Regions from separate parts of the Ensifer sp. ENS02 genome, predicted to be linked through region 3. Evidence: predicted binding sites of a transcription regulator. Region 3 holds the regulator's gene; each other region holds the start of a gene.

Region 1 (4,609 bases), on a different contig from region 3:
CTGCGACGAGCCGCGGCCATCGACGAGCAGGACGTTGCCGGGCTCGTCAGGCCGGTCCGCCCGGCCAACATCTTCAAGCCCGATCGTCTGCGCCGTCTGGGCCCGCAGGCGCAGCTCATCGCTGACGTTCTTCAGCCGCACCAGGCTCTTCACCCGCGACATCAGCTGCAGATCGTTGACGGGCTTCGTCAGGAAATCGTCGGCGCCGGCCTTCAGACCTCGCACGCGATCAGAAGGCTGGTCAAGCGCGGTGACCATGACAACCGGGATATGTGCCGTCTTCGGGTTCGCCTTCAGCCGCTCGCAGACTTCGAAACCATCGAGACCGGGCATCATGATATCGAGCAGCACCAGGTCGATGGGCGTCTTTTCGCAGAGCGCCAGGGCGGCATAACCGTCACTGGCCGTCAGCACGTCGAAGTACTCGGCAAGCAACCGGGCTTCGAGCAGCTTCACATTGGCCGGAACGTCATCGACAACAAGAATACGCGCAGTCATATCAATTTTCCCGCCGCTCAGGCATCGCCCAGGTAGGTTTTGATCGTCTCAATGAACTTCGGTACGGAGATCGGCTTGGAGACATAGGCTTCGCACCCGCCTTGGCGGATCCGCTCCTCGTCGCCCTTCATCGCAAAGGCGGTCACGGCGATGACCGGGATGACGTGCAGCTCATCGTCTTCCTTCAACCACTTCGTCACTTCCAGACCGGAAACCTCCGGCAGCTGAATGTCCATGAGAATGAGATCGGGCCGATGCTTGCGCGCGAGCTCGAGCGCCTCCATGCCGTTGCGAGTCTGGATCGTCGCATAGCCGGAGGCCTCAATCAGGTCGCGGAAGAGCTTCATGTTCAGCTCGTTGTCCTCAACAATCATCACCTGTTTGGGCATGTCGATCCCTTGCTGTCCATCGTCACCTTGCAAGTCTCCTCAGGACAATTAACGTGCGGAGCCGACGACTCGACCCATTTCCTCAACGTCAGAGATAGGCCTATTTGGTTGAAAAATAGGTAACTCCGCACGTAAAAACCATACGGGGACAAACCATTGAAGAGCGCCGACGAAATCGCCATCGACATTCTCTCCTGGCTTGCCGGCGAGCCTGAGCTTCTGTCCCGCTTTCTGGCGCTGACCGGCACGGACCCAACGGCGTTGCGCAACGCGATTGCCGAACCCGGCTTCATGGGCGGGCTCGTCGCCTTTCTGATGGACCATGAGCCGACCCTGATGGCATTCTGCACGGCGACCGGTACGGCGCCTGAAGACGTCGTGCGCGCCCATATGGCACTTTCCGGCCACGCAGGCTTCGAGGATTGAGGGTGGCAAACGCGCCGACAGCTCACAGCATCACGCTTGGAAACCGCCCGCTGATCGTCAGCGACATCGATGATGTCGTGCTTGAATTCATCAATCCGTTCAAAGCGTTCCTTGGGAGCTGCGGCCATGTCCTGCTGCCCCGATCGTTTCGCCTGACCGGCAACATCATCACCCACGCGGACGAGCAGCCGGTGACGGAGCCAGAGGTCAAGATCCTGCTCGACACCTTCTACGGCTCGCAGGATCGTTGGCAAACGCCCGCCGCCAAGGTCGTCGAGACCCTGGCCGCATTGTCGGAGGAAGCCGATATCGTCTTTCTGACTGCGATGCCGCCGCAGCACGCCGCCGTTCGTCGCGCTCTTCTTGACCGGCTCGGCCTGCCCTATCCGCTGCTTGCGTCCGAAGAGCCGAAGGGGCCGATCGTCCAAAAACTTCACGGCAGCCGTACCGTCCCCCTCGTCTTCATCGACGACATGCTTCGCAACCTGCGATCGGTGAAGGATCACGCGCCGACCTGCCTGCCGATAAACCTCATGGCCGACTCGGAGTTCAAGGCGCTCGCGCCGAAGCTCGACGCCGACATCCGCGCCGTCGCAGACTGGCCGGAGGCAGCCGCAGCCATTCGCGCGCACTTCCGCGGCTAGCCCGGATCGGCTGTCCGTCGGCGCAAATTCAGCCGCGCCGGCGCTGCGAAAGACGCGCACGGTGATCCTTTTCAACGGCGACAATTGCATTGTGATTTCCAATCGCGCCTCCTTGAGACTCGCTAGAGTAGAGCTTAAGGTCGCAATGTTCAATATTTGTTCCCGATATGCTCGACAGCGCTGCTCACTCTCCAGGCTTCTGCCGCGACTGCCTCAAGGAACAGGCGGCGTCGGTGCGGCGCTGCCTTGCCTGCGGCAGCCCGCGCATTCTGCGGCATGCGGAGCTCTATGACCTGACGCTGGCGCACATCGACTGCGACGCCTTCTATGCCTCGATCGAGAAGCGCGACAACCCGGAGCTTGCGGACAAGCCGGTGATCATCGGCGGCGGCAAGCGCGGCGTGGTCTCCACCGCCTGCTACGTCGCCCGCATTCACGGCGTGCGCTCGGCCATGCCGATGTTCAAGGCGCTGGAAGCCTGCCCCCAGGCCATCGTCATCAAGCCCAATATGGAGAAATACGCCCGCGTCGGCCGCGAGGTGCGCACGCTGATGCAGGAACTGACCCCGCTGGTGCAGCCGCTGTCGATCGACGAAGCCTTCCTCGAACTCAGCGGCACGGAGCGGCTGCATCACGATCCGCCGGCACGCACGCTCGCGCGGCTCGCCCGCCGGATCGAGCAGGAAATCGGCATCACCGTCTCGGTCGGCCTCTCCTACTGCAAGTTTCTCGCCAAGGTGGCGTCCGACCTGCAAAAACCGCGCGGCTTTTCCGTCATCGGCCAAGCCGAGGCGCTGGAGTTCCTGCGCGAGAAGCCGGTGACCCTGATCTGGGGCGTCGGCAAGGCCTTTGCCGCCACGCTGGAGCGTGACGGCGTGCGCACGATCGGGCAATTGCAGACCATGGAGGAAGGCGACCTGATGCGGCGCTATGGCACCATGGGGCAGCGGCTCTTTCGCCTATCGCGCGGGCTCGACGAAAGAGCGGTCGAAATCGACGGCGAAGCCAAGAGCGTTTCCGCAGAGACGACGTTCAACGAGGATATCGCGCGCTATGACGACCTGGTCACGCATCTGCGGCGCCTCAGCGAGCAAGTGGCCCACCGGCTGCGAAAGTCGGAACTCGCCGGCCAGACGGTCGTTCTCAAGCTCAAAACCGCCGACTTCAAGATCCGCACCCGCAACCGGCGCCTGGATAGCCCTACCCGCCTTGCCGACCGCATTTTCCGCATCGGCCTGCAACTTCTCGAAAAAGAGGCGGACGGAACGAAGTATCGGCTGATCGGCATCGGCGTCAGCGATCTCTCCGCCCCGGATCTCGCCGATCCGCCCGATCTCGTCGATCCCGCGGCCACCAGGCGCGCTGCGGCCGAGGACGCGATCAACAAGCTGCGCGACAAATTCGGCAAGGCGAGCGTCGAAACCGGCTACACTTTCGGCACCAGAAAACGCGATCCGTGAGACCGCAAGCGTGCTTGCCCGAGCAGGCACGCTTCGCAAAGCGATCACGCAACCTTGATCGACAGCCCACACAGCAGGATGAATTCCTTAAAGATTGAAGGCTAGGTTTGTTCGCCAAGTCACGTGTTGGGTTGAGTGTATGGTATCGCGTTTCGCTCTCACCGCCAGCGTCGTCGCACTGCTTTTGTCGCCGGCTACCGGCTTTGCAGGCAGTCGCGGGCCGCTGCAGATCATCGTCTCGAAAGATCAGCAATCGCTCGTCGTCTATGACGGCGACGCTGTCATTGCGACATCACCGGTCTCGACCGGCAAGGCGGGCCACGCGACGCCATCGGGCATCTTTTCTATCCTGGAAAAGCGGCGTCATCACAAATCGAACATCTATTCGAACGCTCCGATGCCGTTCATGCAGCGGCTCACCTGGTCGGGCATTGCTCTGCATGGCTCCAACCATGTGCCGGACTATCCGGCGTCCCATGGCTGCGTGCGGTTGCCGAGCGAATTTGCTGCCTCGCTCTACAAGTTGACCGAGCGCGGCGTGCACGTGCTGATCTCCGACCGGCAGATAACGCCCTTGGAGGTCAAGAGCGCCCTACTCTTCCGCCCGGCCCCGATCGATCTCCAGCCGCCGCTTTCCGACGTGCCGCTCAGACCGGCGATCAGCCAGGCCGGCGATGCGCCGGTGGAAGTGGCGATGCGGGAGCCGCCCGGCGGCGCCAATTCGGCGCGATCCACCGAGGAGCCGATCCGTATCCTGATCACCCGCAGCGATACCCGCGACACCATGCGCGAGGTTCAGACGTCCCTGGATTTCCTCGGCTACGCGCCGGGCGCGATCGACGGCCATGCCGGGCCGGCGACGATTGCGGCCCTGCGTGCCTTCCAGGCAAGCGAAGGCATCGACGGCGACGGCAAGCTGACACCGGACCTGACCGACCGGCTCCTGCGCAAGGCCGGACGTACGCCGCCGCAAAACGGCAAGATCCTCGTGCGGCAAGGGTTCAAGCCGCTCTTTGAAGCCGGGCTTACGATCGACAAGCCGGAAGAGGCGCTCGGAACGCATTTCCTCCAGTTCCGGCACAATGAAGATGAAGGTGCCGAAGGCAAATGGTTCGGCGTCTCGCTCGAGGACCACCTGCCCGCCTCGACGAAGAAGCGGCTCGGCATCTCCACGGAGGCCGATCCCTTCGCC
Region 2 (4,609 bases), on a different contig from region 3:
GATGAAGCTCATCGACATCCTTGAAGACGACGACGACGTCCAGAACGTCTATTCGAACTTCGAAGTCTCGGACGAGATCCTGGCGAAGCTGTCGGCCTGATTGGGACGACCGTCGCTCGCAGAATTTTCACCCGCGTCCGAAAGGCCGCGGGTTTTTCTTTGGATGGCCCGATGACCTATGAATTCGCGATCTTCGATTTCGACGGCACGCTTGCCGATACGGCGGCGAGTTTCATGACGGCGTGCAACGCGGCTGCACGGCGCTACGGCTTCCGCGAACTCTCGGTCGAGGAGTTCCAGTCGTTGCGCACCATGGGCAGCCGCGAGATCATCGCGCATCTCGGCGTGCCCGTTTGGAAACTGCCGCAGATCGCCACCTTCATGCGCCGTGCTATGGCGACTGAAGCGGCAAGCGTCCGGCTGTTTCCGGGCGCCGCTGAGCTTCTCTGGAAATTGAAGGCGGCGGGCATCGGCATTGCGATCGTGAGTTCGAACGCGGAGCAGGGTATTCGCGCCGCACTCGGCGAAGCGGCAGCGACGATTGATCTCTTCGAATGCGGTGCCGCGCTTTTCGGCAAGGCACAGCACTTCAAGCGTGCGATCCGGCACTCCGGCCTCGATGCGGCTCGCATCCTGGCGATCGGCGACGAGGCGCGCGATATCGATGCGGCGCGAAAGGCGGGCGTGGCGGCCGGTGCGGTTGCCTGGGGCTATGCCGACCCGGTCTTCCTGCAAGGGCTCGGGCCGGATCGGTTCTTTGCCAATCTGGAAGAGATCGCACCCGCTTTCGGGGCGATCTGATCGGCCGGCTTTACGCCGCCTTGGCGAGATCGCGCTGGGCGTCGGCGAAGAGGCGAAGCGAATTCAGCCGCGCCTGCATGTCGAAGATCGGCATGGAGATGATCAGTTCGTCGGCCTTTGTCTGCTCGAGGAACGCCCCGATCTTGCGCCGGATCGTCTCTGGCCCTCCGACCACCGCATACATCATCGAATGGTCGACGAAGATCTTCTCGTCATAGCTCCAAAGCCCATCCATCGACTGGACCGGCGGCGGAAACTGCCCGCGCGCGTTGCGGCGCAGGGCCACGAAGGATTGCTGCATGGAGGTGAAGAGGTAGTTCGCCTCCTCGTCCGTATCGGCGGCAACCCCCATGACGCCGACCATCACCTGCGGCTTGGCAAGGGTCTCGGAGGGGGTAAAGCGCTCGCGGTAGATCTCCAGCGCCGAGAGCAGCATGTCCGGCGCGAAATGCGAGGCGAAGGCGAAGGGCAGGCCGAGCATGCCGGCGAGATGGGCGCTGAAATGGCTTGAGCCGAGCAGCCAGATCGGCACATTGGTGTCGGCGCCGGGCACGGCGATGATCTTCTGGTCCTCGGCGACGGGGCCGAGCAGTGCCTGCAGTTCGACGACGTCGTTCGGGAAGTTGTTGCCGCTCGCCTCCATGTTGCGTCGGAGGGCCTGGGCGGTGCGCATGTCGGTTCCGGGCGCACGGCCGAGGCCGAGGTCGATGCGGCCGGGGTAGAGGGCGGCGAGCGTTCCGAACTGTTCGGCGATGACAAGCGGCGAGTGGTTCGGCAGCATGATGCCGCCGGAGCCGACACGGATCGTCTTCGTCGCTGCCGCCACGTGCGAGATCACGATCGAGGTCGCCGCACTGGCGATGCCCTTCATGCCGTGATGTTCGGCCAGCCAGAAGCGGGTGTAGCCGTTCTCCTCGGCCGCCTGGGCCAGACGGCGCGAATTCTCCAGCGATTGGGCGACGCTGCCGCCTTCAGTGATCGGGGAAAGATCGAGGACGGAGAAAGTCGCCATGGCAAAGGCCTTTATTGAGAGAAATTGATGCAAGGCTATGTAAGCTCAATTTTCCTCAATCCAAGGGCGGTGCCGAAGAAAACCTGAGGCCGCGCCTCAACTGTGCGTATGTTTTTGTTTTGTTCACTTTTTGCTGGCAGCGTCCGGACTGACATCATAGGGTGAAATTCATGCAGACCACGATTCGCATCATCGGCATCGATCCGGGGCTCCGTCGTACCGGCTGGGGCATCATCGAGACGCTCGGCAATTCGTTGCGTTTCGTCGCCTCGGGCACGGTGACGTCGGATGGTGACATGGACCTCGCCTCCAGACTTTGCCAGCTGCATGACGGCCTTGCCGAGGTGGTGCACAGCTATCAGCCACACGAGGCGGCGGTGGAGCAGACCTTCGTCAACAAGGACGCGACAGCGACGCTGAAACTCGGCCAGGCGCGCGGCATCGCCATGCTGGTGCCGGCACGCGCAGGCCTCAGGGTCGCCGAATATGCGCCGAACGCGGTCAAGAAGGCGGTGATCGGTGTCGGCCATGGCGAGAAGCAGCAGATCCACATGATGCTGAAGGTTCTGATGCCGAAGGCCGAGTTCAAGGGCAACGATGCGGCGGACGCACTGGCGATCGCTATCTGCCATGCCCACAACCGGCAATCGGTGACGAGCCGGCTTGCCGCATTGATGGCGTAGTTGCGCCCGACACGATAATTTCCGATGGTCCGATGACCATCCAGAACCCACCGCGAGAGACGCCACATGATCGGCAAATTGAAGGGTACCATCGACGAGATCGCCGAGGATCACGTCGTGCTCGATGTGCATGGCGTCGGCTACGTTGCCTTTTGTTCGGCGCGCACGCTGTCCAGGCTCGGATCGGCGGGCGAGGCGGCGGTGCTCTTCATCGAGACGTATGTGCGCGAAGACCAGTTGAAGCTGTTCGGCTTCCTGACGGCGCTGGAGCGGGAATGGTTCCGGCTGTTGCAGAGCGTGCAGGGGGTCGGCTCGAAAGTGGCGCTGGCCGTGCTTTCCACCCTGACGCCGGGGGAATTGGCCAATGCGATCGCGCTGCAGGACAAGACCTCCGTCTCCCGTGCGCCCGGTGTCGGGCCCAAGGTGGCGGTGCGCATCGTCACGGAACTGAAGAACAAGGCGCCGTCCTTCGCCGGCGAGATGTCGGCCTCGATCGGCCTCAAGCAGGAGCTTGGCGAAGGCGTCGCCTCCGCGCCGGTTTCCGATGCGGTTTCGGCGCTCACCAATCTCGGCTACTCGCGCGACCAGGCGGCCAATGCCGTTGCGGCGGCCTTGAAGAACGGCGGCGAAGGCGGCGACAGCGCCAAGCTCATTCGCCTTGGCCTGAAAGAACTGGCGCGATGAACGCTTGCCTTGGCTGGGCACAGAAGGCAGAACGCATCGTGCCCGGCATGATGACGGGTTGCAGCGCTGAGCTGCCCGACCGAATGGAACGAACGCATGACTGACGCCGCACGCCTGATAACGCCGGAAAAGCGCGGTGAAGACCTCGATGCGACCATGCGCCCGCAGACGCTGGATGACTTTACCGGCCAGGCGGAAGCGCGCGCCAACCTGAAGATCTTCATCGAGGCGGCGAAAAACCGCGGCGAGGCGCTGGACCACGTGCTCTTCGTCGGCCCTCCCGGGCTCGGCAAGACGACGCTGGCGCAGATCATGGCCAAGGAGCTCGGCGTCAATTTCCGCTCGACTTCCGGCCCTGTGATCGCCAAGGCCGGCGATCTCGCGGCCCTGCTCACCAATCTCGAAGAGCGCGACGTGCTCTTCATCGACGAAATCCACCGGCTCAATCCGGCCGTCGAGGAAATCCTCTATCCTGCGATGGAGGACTTCCAGCTCGACCTCATCATCGGCGAAGGCCCGGCGGCGCGGTCGGTGAAGATCGACCTGTCGAAGTTCACGCTGGTGGCGGCAACCACCCGCCTCGGGCTTCTGACGACGCCGCTTCGCGACCGTTTCGGCATTCCGGTGCGGCTCAATTTCTACACGGTCGAAGAGCTGGAATCGATCGTCCGGCGTGGCGCCCGGCTGATGGGCCTCGGCATGACCGACGACGGCGCCCGCGAGATCGCCCGCCGCGCCCGCGGTACGCCGCGCATCGCTGGCCGGCTGTTGCGCCGGGTGCGCGACTTCGCCGAAGTGGCGCGTGCCGAAGCCGTGACCAAGGAGCTCGCGGACGAGGCGCTGACGCGGCTGCTCGTCGACAATATGGGCCTCGACCAGCTCGACCGGCGCTACCTCTTCATGATCGCGCAGAACTTTGGCGGCGGTCCCGTCGGCATCGAGACCATCGCTGCGGGCCTTTCGGAGCCGCGTGATGCGATCGAAGACATCATCGAGCCCTATCTGATCCAGCAGGGCTTCATCCAACGCACGCCGCGCGGCCGTATTTTGACCGCCAATGCCTGGAAACATATCGGCCTTAATCCCCCCAGGGAGATGGAGGCGACCCAGTTTCGCCTGACATTAGAGGACGACGACTAGATGATCAGCCGCCGCGGATTGTTGAAACTGATCGGCGGCGGTATCGTCAGCATGGCGGCACTGGGCGGCTACGCCTTTGCCGTCGAACCTCTGGCCCGGCTGAACGTCACCCGATACAAACTGACGCCACCCAATTGGACACCAGGCCTCAAGCTGCGCGCCGTCGTGCTCACCGACATCCACGCGTGCGAGCCCTGGATGCCGGCAAGCCGTATCGCTTCGATCTGCCGGCAGGCCAACAGCCTTGGCGGCGATATCACGCTGCTGCTCGGCGACTATGTGGCCGGCA
Region 3 (4,609 bases):
CAGACGATGATGGGCGGCGCCGCGGCCTTTGTCATGAAGAACCATCGGGAGGTTGGGGATTGATCACCTGAAGAACATAGGTGCAAAATGAAAAAGAGCCATTCGCATCGCTGCAAATGGCTCTTTTAGAAAGTGGCTCCCCGGGCCGGATTCGAACCGGCGACCTGTCGATTAACAGTCGAATGCTCTACCGCTGAGCTACCAGGGATCATCCGCGCCGCTGTTGTGCTGTGCGCTTCAGAAGTGAGGCTGCTAATACGCATGCTTTTCTGATTTGCCAAGCGCTTTTTTCAAAAAAAATGACAAGTTCCGTTGCGAGGCTGTGGAGAAGTCCCCAATTGTGGGAAAACACGCCGGATAGGGAATGATGAATAAAAACAGGAAGCAGACGCATTTCGGCATTGATCCGCAAACACGACAGATCGTGCTGGGAAAATGGCGTATCGCGTTGCCCGACTCGCCCCTGCTGCGCATCCTGCTGGGTTCGCTGCTGGTGTTTTGTGGTTTTCTCGGTTTCTTGCCCGTGCTGGGCTTCTGGATGATACCGTTGGGCCTGATCGTGCTTTCCCACGACATTCCCTCGGTTCGCCGCCGCCGTCGTCGTCTGGCCGTCTGGTGGGCGCGCTGGCGCGGGAAGGCCAACTCCTCGAACGGCTCCTGAGCCGGACGCCGATTTAACGATCTTGTTGTCGAGGCAGGGCGGTCGGCAGTTTTCGGTTCCTCGCGGCCGTCACGTACCAATTCCGAATCTCTCAACAAGGGCCGTGGCCGCGCAGGCGAATGACCGGTTCCTCGCGGTCTTCCCCTCTGTTGGGGTGCCCTCGAAAACTTTTCGGCAACCCATCAAACGCATAATGCGGTCTCGAATCAGGATGGGAACCGATGGCCAAAGCCACTACGAAACGTCGACGCCGCAGTTCGGGCCGAAGCACCAGCAAACAGGGCGGCATGGCGCCGTGGTATCTGGCCGCAGCGCTCACCCTTGGCGGCGTCATGGTCTACGACCATCGCGCCGAGTTGCGGCACTGGCCGGTGGTTTCCGATGTCATGGCCTTTGCATCGCGATCGGAAACGAAGCCGAAGCCTCAGCGCGCGGTTCCTGAAGCGCAGGAGCGCGTTGCCCAGCAGGCGGATAGGCACAAACCGAATCCGAAGCCCAACCCGGCGACGAAGGTTGCCCTGGCCGCCCCGGTGCCGTCGGTGAATGTCGGCGTCACGCCGCCAACCCCTCTCGTGCGGCCGAATGAAGAGGTGAAGACGGCATCCATCCGTACCGATCAGTTCTATTTTTGCGGCATTCGCAACGACAACTGCGTGATCGATGGCGCGACCTTCGTCTTCCATGGCGAGACGATCCACGTCGCCGATGTCGATGCGCCGCGAATCCGCCAGGCAAGCTGCGACAAGGAGCGTTCGCGCGGCTTCTACGCCAAGCAGCGCCTGCGCGAATTGCTGAATGCAGGCGACTTCAGGCTGATCTCGGCGGGAGGGCGATCAGATGCCAAGGCCGGCGAGAAACTGCGCCTGGTCACCCGCGGTGACCAATCTCTTGGACGTGTACTCGTTTCCGAGGGGCTCGTGCGGCCGTGGGAAGGGCGCCCGACGCCCTGGTGCTGAGATCAGCTGGGAGACGATCGGCGGACATCGTCGATCGTTCTGTGGAAAGTATCCGTCCTGCAAATCGACGGCGCGTTTTTCAGAAAATGCCTCTTGCGGTTTTTCTGCAATCATTCTAAATCCGCGCCAACGCTTGGTTATCCGAGCTGTGAGGCCTCGTGGCGGAGTGGTGACGCAGAGGACTGCAAATCCTTGTACCCCGGTTCAATTCCGGGCGAGGCCTCCAAAAATCTCACCTCGTTAAGTTTGGTTTGACGTTCTGCCTTAGGGCAGCGCGGTAATATTCGCGACCCCACGTCCGCGCAAGCCACGTCTCCTATGCCTCCGTCGGATCTTATCGCTTCGGTGAATTCGGTAGAGGGGGAACGATGACTCCGCTGAGATCAACCGCATCGGTAGCGTCCGTCAACATTAAGAACGGAGGCAATGGCATCAATGAAAAAGAGACTGATCCTGACGGCGTTGGCGTGTTTTGCTGCGACCGCTATTGAGGCGCGCGCGGACGACCTGGTTTTCCAGCTGAAGAACAACACCGGCGCGGTACTGACGAATTTCTATACGTCGCCGGTCGGCGTCAATGAATGGGAAGACGATGTTTTCGGTCGGCAGGTCCTGAACCCCGGCGAGAGCATGGAGATCACCATTGCCGACGGGCGGGACGTCTGCAAATACGACATGCGATTCGAGTTCGAGGAAGGCTCGGCCCTCGATACGACCGAGGACACGCAGGATCTCTGCGAACTCGGCGAATACACGATCCACGAATAAGCGATCTGGATTTCAGGTCGCCTTAAATGGAAAGAGCCTCGCCACTTTCAGTGGCGAGGCTCTTTTGATTCGGCGTTCTGCCTGGAATTCAATGGTAGCGGCGGATCAGCCCGACGAGCTTGCCCTGGATCTTCACGCGATCCGGTCCGAAAATGCGCGTCTCGTAGGCGGGGTTGGCCGCTTCGAGCGCAATCGACGCGCCCTTGCGACGGAAGCGCTTCAGCGTCGCTTCCTCGTCGTCCACGAGCGCCACGATGATGTCGCCGGGATTGGCCGAGTTGCCGTTGCGGATGATCACCGTGTCGCCGTCGAAGATGCCGGCCTCGATCATCGAATCACCCTTTACTTCGAGGGCGTAATGCTCGCCGCTGCCGATCATGTCGAGCGGGACGGTAATGTCATGAGTGTTGTTCTGGATCGCCGAGATCGGCACGCCGGCAGCGATGCGCCCCATCACCGGGACGGAAACAGACGTGCTTTCGGCGACCGGCGCCGGCTTCGGCGTGGCAGGAGCGGCGGCCGGCGGCTTTCCGAGGCTGCCCTCGATCACGCTCGGCGAGAAGCCTCTGCGCGGCTGTTGCTGGCCGGCGGCGTAGGCTTCCGGAAGCTTGATGACTTCGAGCGCGCGCGCCCGGTTCGGCAACCGGCGAATGAACCCGCGTTCTTCGAGCGCCGTGATCAAACGGTGAATGCCGGACTTCGACGCCAGGTCGAGCGCATCCTTCATTTCATCGAAAGACGGCGGTACGCCCGACTCCTTCATGCGTTCGTGGATGAACAGAAGCAATTCCTGTTGCTTGCGGGTCAGCATGGCACGTCGCTCCAGAGGCGTGAAACAAATCAAGAACAGACACTATCTGTTCCATATGTGTTCCGCAAGTGCCTAAAATTCCGTGAATTCAGGCAATTGGCTGCTTCTGTGGGGGGCGATTGGTCACTTTTGCGGGAGCGGGGCGGTTTTCGGCGACGGTTGCGTCCCAAAACAGCGCCGGGCAGGCCGGTCGCGCGCGTGATTCGAACGAATCGCGGCTCTCTTCGCGGAGAGACTTAAGTCGCTTGCGAGGCCGAGCAGGCGTCTTCGAACTCCTTCACCGTTTCGGCGCTGTTGTCTTCCGGAAGCACTGCGTCGGCCGCATCGGTCGCAACGGGCGTATCGCCGTCATAAACGAAGGACTGGATGTAGAACGCGAGCGCGCCCTTCCAAACATTGCGTCCATCGATCTGATGGCACGGCACGGCCCGTTCGAAATCGGTCTGGAGTTCATCCACCGTCGCGGCACTGAGCTTGACGTCAGGCATATTGGGCGATGCGACTATCGAAGCGAGAAGCAGGGCGGCAAGCACGGTGATCGTCCACTTGATGAAGGGGTGGGACTACGGGGTGGTAAACGATGTGAACCGCGCTTTCGTTCCGAAGTCCAGCAAGCATGGCGATCACTCTGCCTTGTTCAACAGCTCTTTGCCCGCAGGCTGTGGCTGATTTGCGCCAGCCGCTCCATCTCAACCTCGTCTCGGCCGTTCTTTATGGACCGGCGCGGAGAATGCATCGGAGCTGCCAGCTTTCGCATCGGGCCTGGGGCGCGCAAAAATCCCTGCGGGGAAGGGCCTTCACCGTCTCGACAGGCCTCTAAAAAAAGATAACTTTGCGTGGAAAGTGGGGTGGTTGCATGCATAGATTGTCGTTGGTGGTGCTCGGCCTGTTGCTCACGGCTGGAGCGGCGTCTGCTGAAGAAGGGCGTTCGAATATCTGGAAACGGATCAACGCCTGGACGGTGGGATCCGATCCTTCCCTGGGAGGCTCGTGTTACGCGGCGACGAGCTATGACGCCGGCGCTATCCTTCGTATCGGCTTTTATCCGCGGGGATCGACGAACCTGGCGTTTCTTTCGATCGGCAATGCCGAATGGAAATCCATCGAGCCGCAGCGGGAATACGATGTTGCCTTGCAGCTCGACCGTGGTCGTCAGTGGCCGGCCGTTGCGTTCGGTGTTGATCTGACCGGAGCCAAGGCCCTTGTCGTCAACTTTTCCAACACCGACTTCTTTACCGAATTCGTTCGCAAAAACACCTTGGCGCTGGCCTTCGAGGGGCGCGTCGTCGCGAGCCTCAGCCTGCGTGATTCGATGAAGGCGGTAAGCGAGATGTTCAAGTGCCAGGAGGCGGTGAGCGCCTTGATCCCGAATGGCGGTCAGGGAGCGGCGAACGATCCCTTTGCGGGCGCCGG

The links. The regulator LexA, encoded in region 3, represses DNA repair genes until DNA is damaged. The targets are predictions, from matches to a motif close to TGTTCNNNNTGTGTTCNG.
Region 1: the regulator LexA is predicted to act here: its motif matches at 2,104-2,121, upstream of IB262_RS04720 (DNA polymerase IV).
Region 2: the regulator LexA is predicted to act here: its motif matches at 1,923-1,940, upstream of ruvC (crossover junction endodeoxyribonuclease RuvC).

What each region holds. Positions count from the first base shown of each region.
Region 1 is NZ_JACVAO010000002.1:47,798-52,406, forward strand. Features, by position in the region: gene IB262_RS04700 (PleD family two-component system response regulator) at 1-498, opposite strand, end outside; gene IB262_RS04705 (response regulator) at 516-887, opposite strand; gene IB262_RS04710 (DUF3572 domain-containing protein) at 1,044-1,313, shown strand; gene IB262_RS04715 (hypothetical protein) at 1,316-1,957, shown strand; gene IB262_RS04720 (DNA polymerase IV) at 2,125-3,417, shown strand; gene IB262_RS04725 (L,D-transpeptidase family protein) at 3,557-4,609, shown strand, end outside.
Region 2 is NZ_JACVAO010000008.1:254,225-258,833, forward strand. Features, by position in the region: gene IB262_RS18745 (YebC/PmpR family DNA-binding transcriptional regulator) at 1-100, shown strand, start outside; gene IB262_RS18750 (HAD hydrolase-like protein) at 172-801, shown strand; gene IB262_RS18755 (LLM class flavin-dependent oxidoreductase) at 812-1,813, opposite strand; gene ruvC (crossover junction endodeoxyribonuclease RuvC) at 1,984-2,496, shown strand; gene ruvA (Holliday junction branch migration protein RuvA) at 2,563-3,180, shown strand; gene ruvB (Holliday junction branch migration DNA helicase RuvB) at 3,277-4,320, shown strand; gene IB262_RS18775 (metallophosphoesterase) at 4,321-4,609, shown strand, end outside.
Region 3 is NZ_JACVAO010000009.1:319,353-323,961, forward strand. Features, by position in the region: gene IB262_RS21125 (deoxyribodipyrimidine photo-lyase) at 1-35, opposite strand, end outside; tRNA gene IB262_RS21130 (tRNA-Asn) at 134-208, opposite strand; gene IB262_RS21135 (hypothetical protein) at 368-661, shown strand; gene IB262_RS21140 (thermonuclease family protein) at 883-1,617, shown strand; tRNA gene IB262_RS21145 (tRNA-Cys) at 1,770-1,843, shown strand; gene IB262_RS21150 (hypothetical protein) at 2,053-2,385, shown strand; gene lexA (transcriptional repressor LexA) at 2,474-3,196, opposite strand; gene IB262_RS21160 (hypothetical protein) at 3,433-3,729, opposite strand; gene IB262_RS21165 (hypothetical protein) at 4,068-4,609, shown strand, end outside.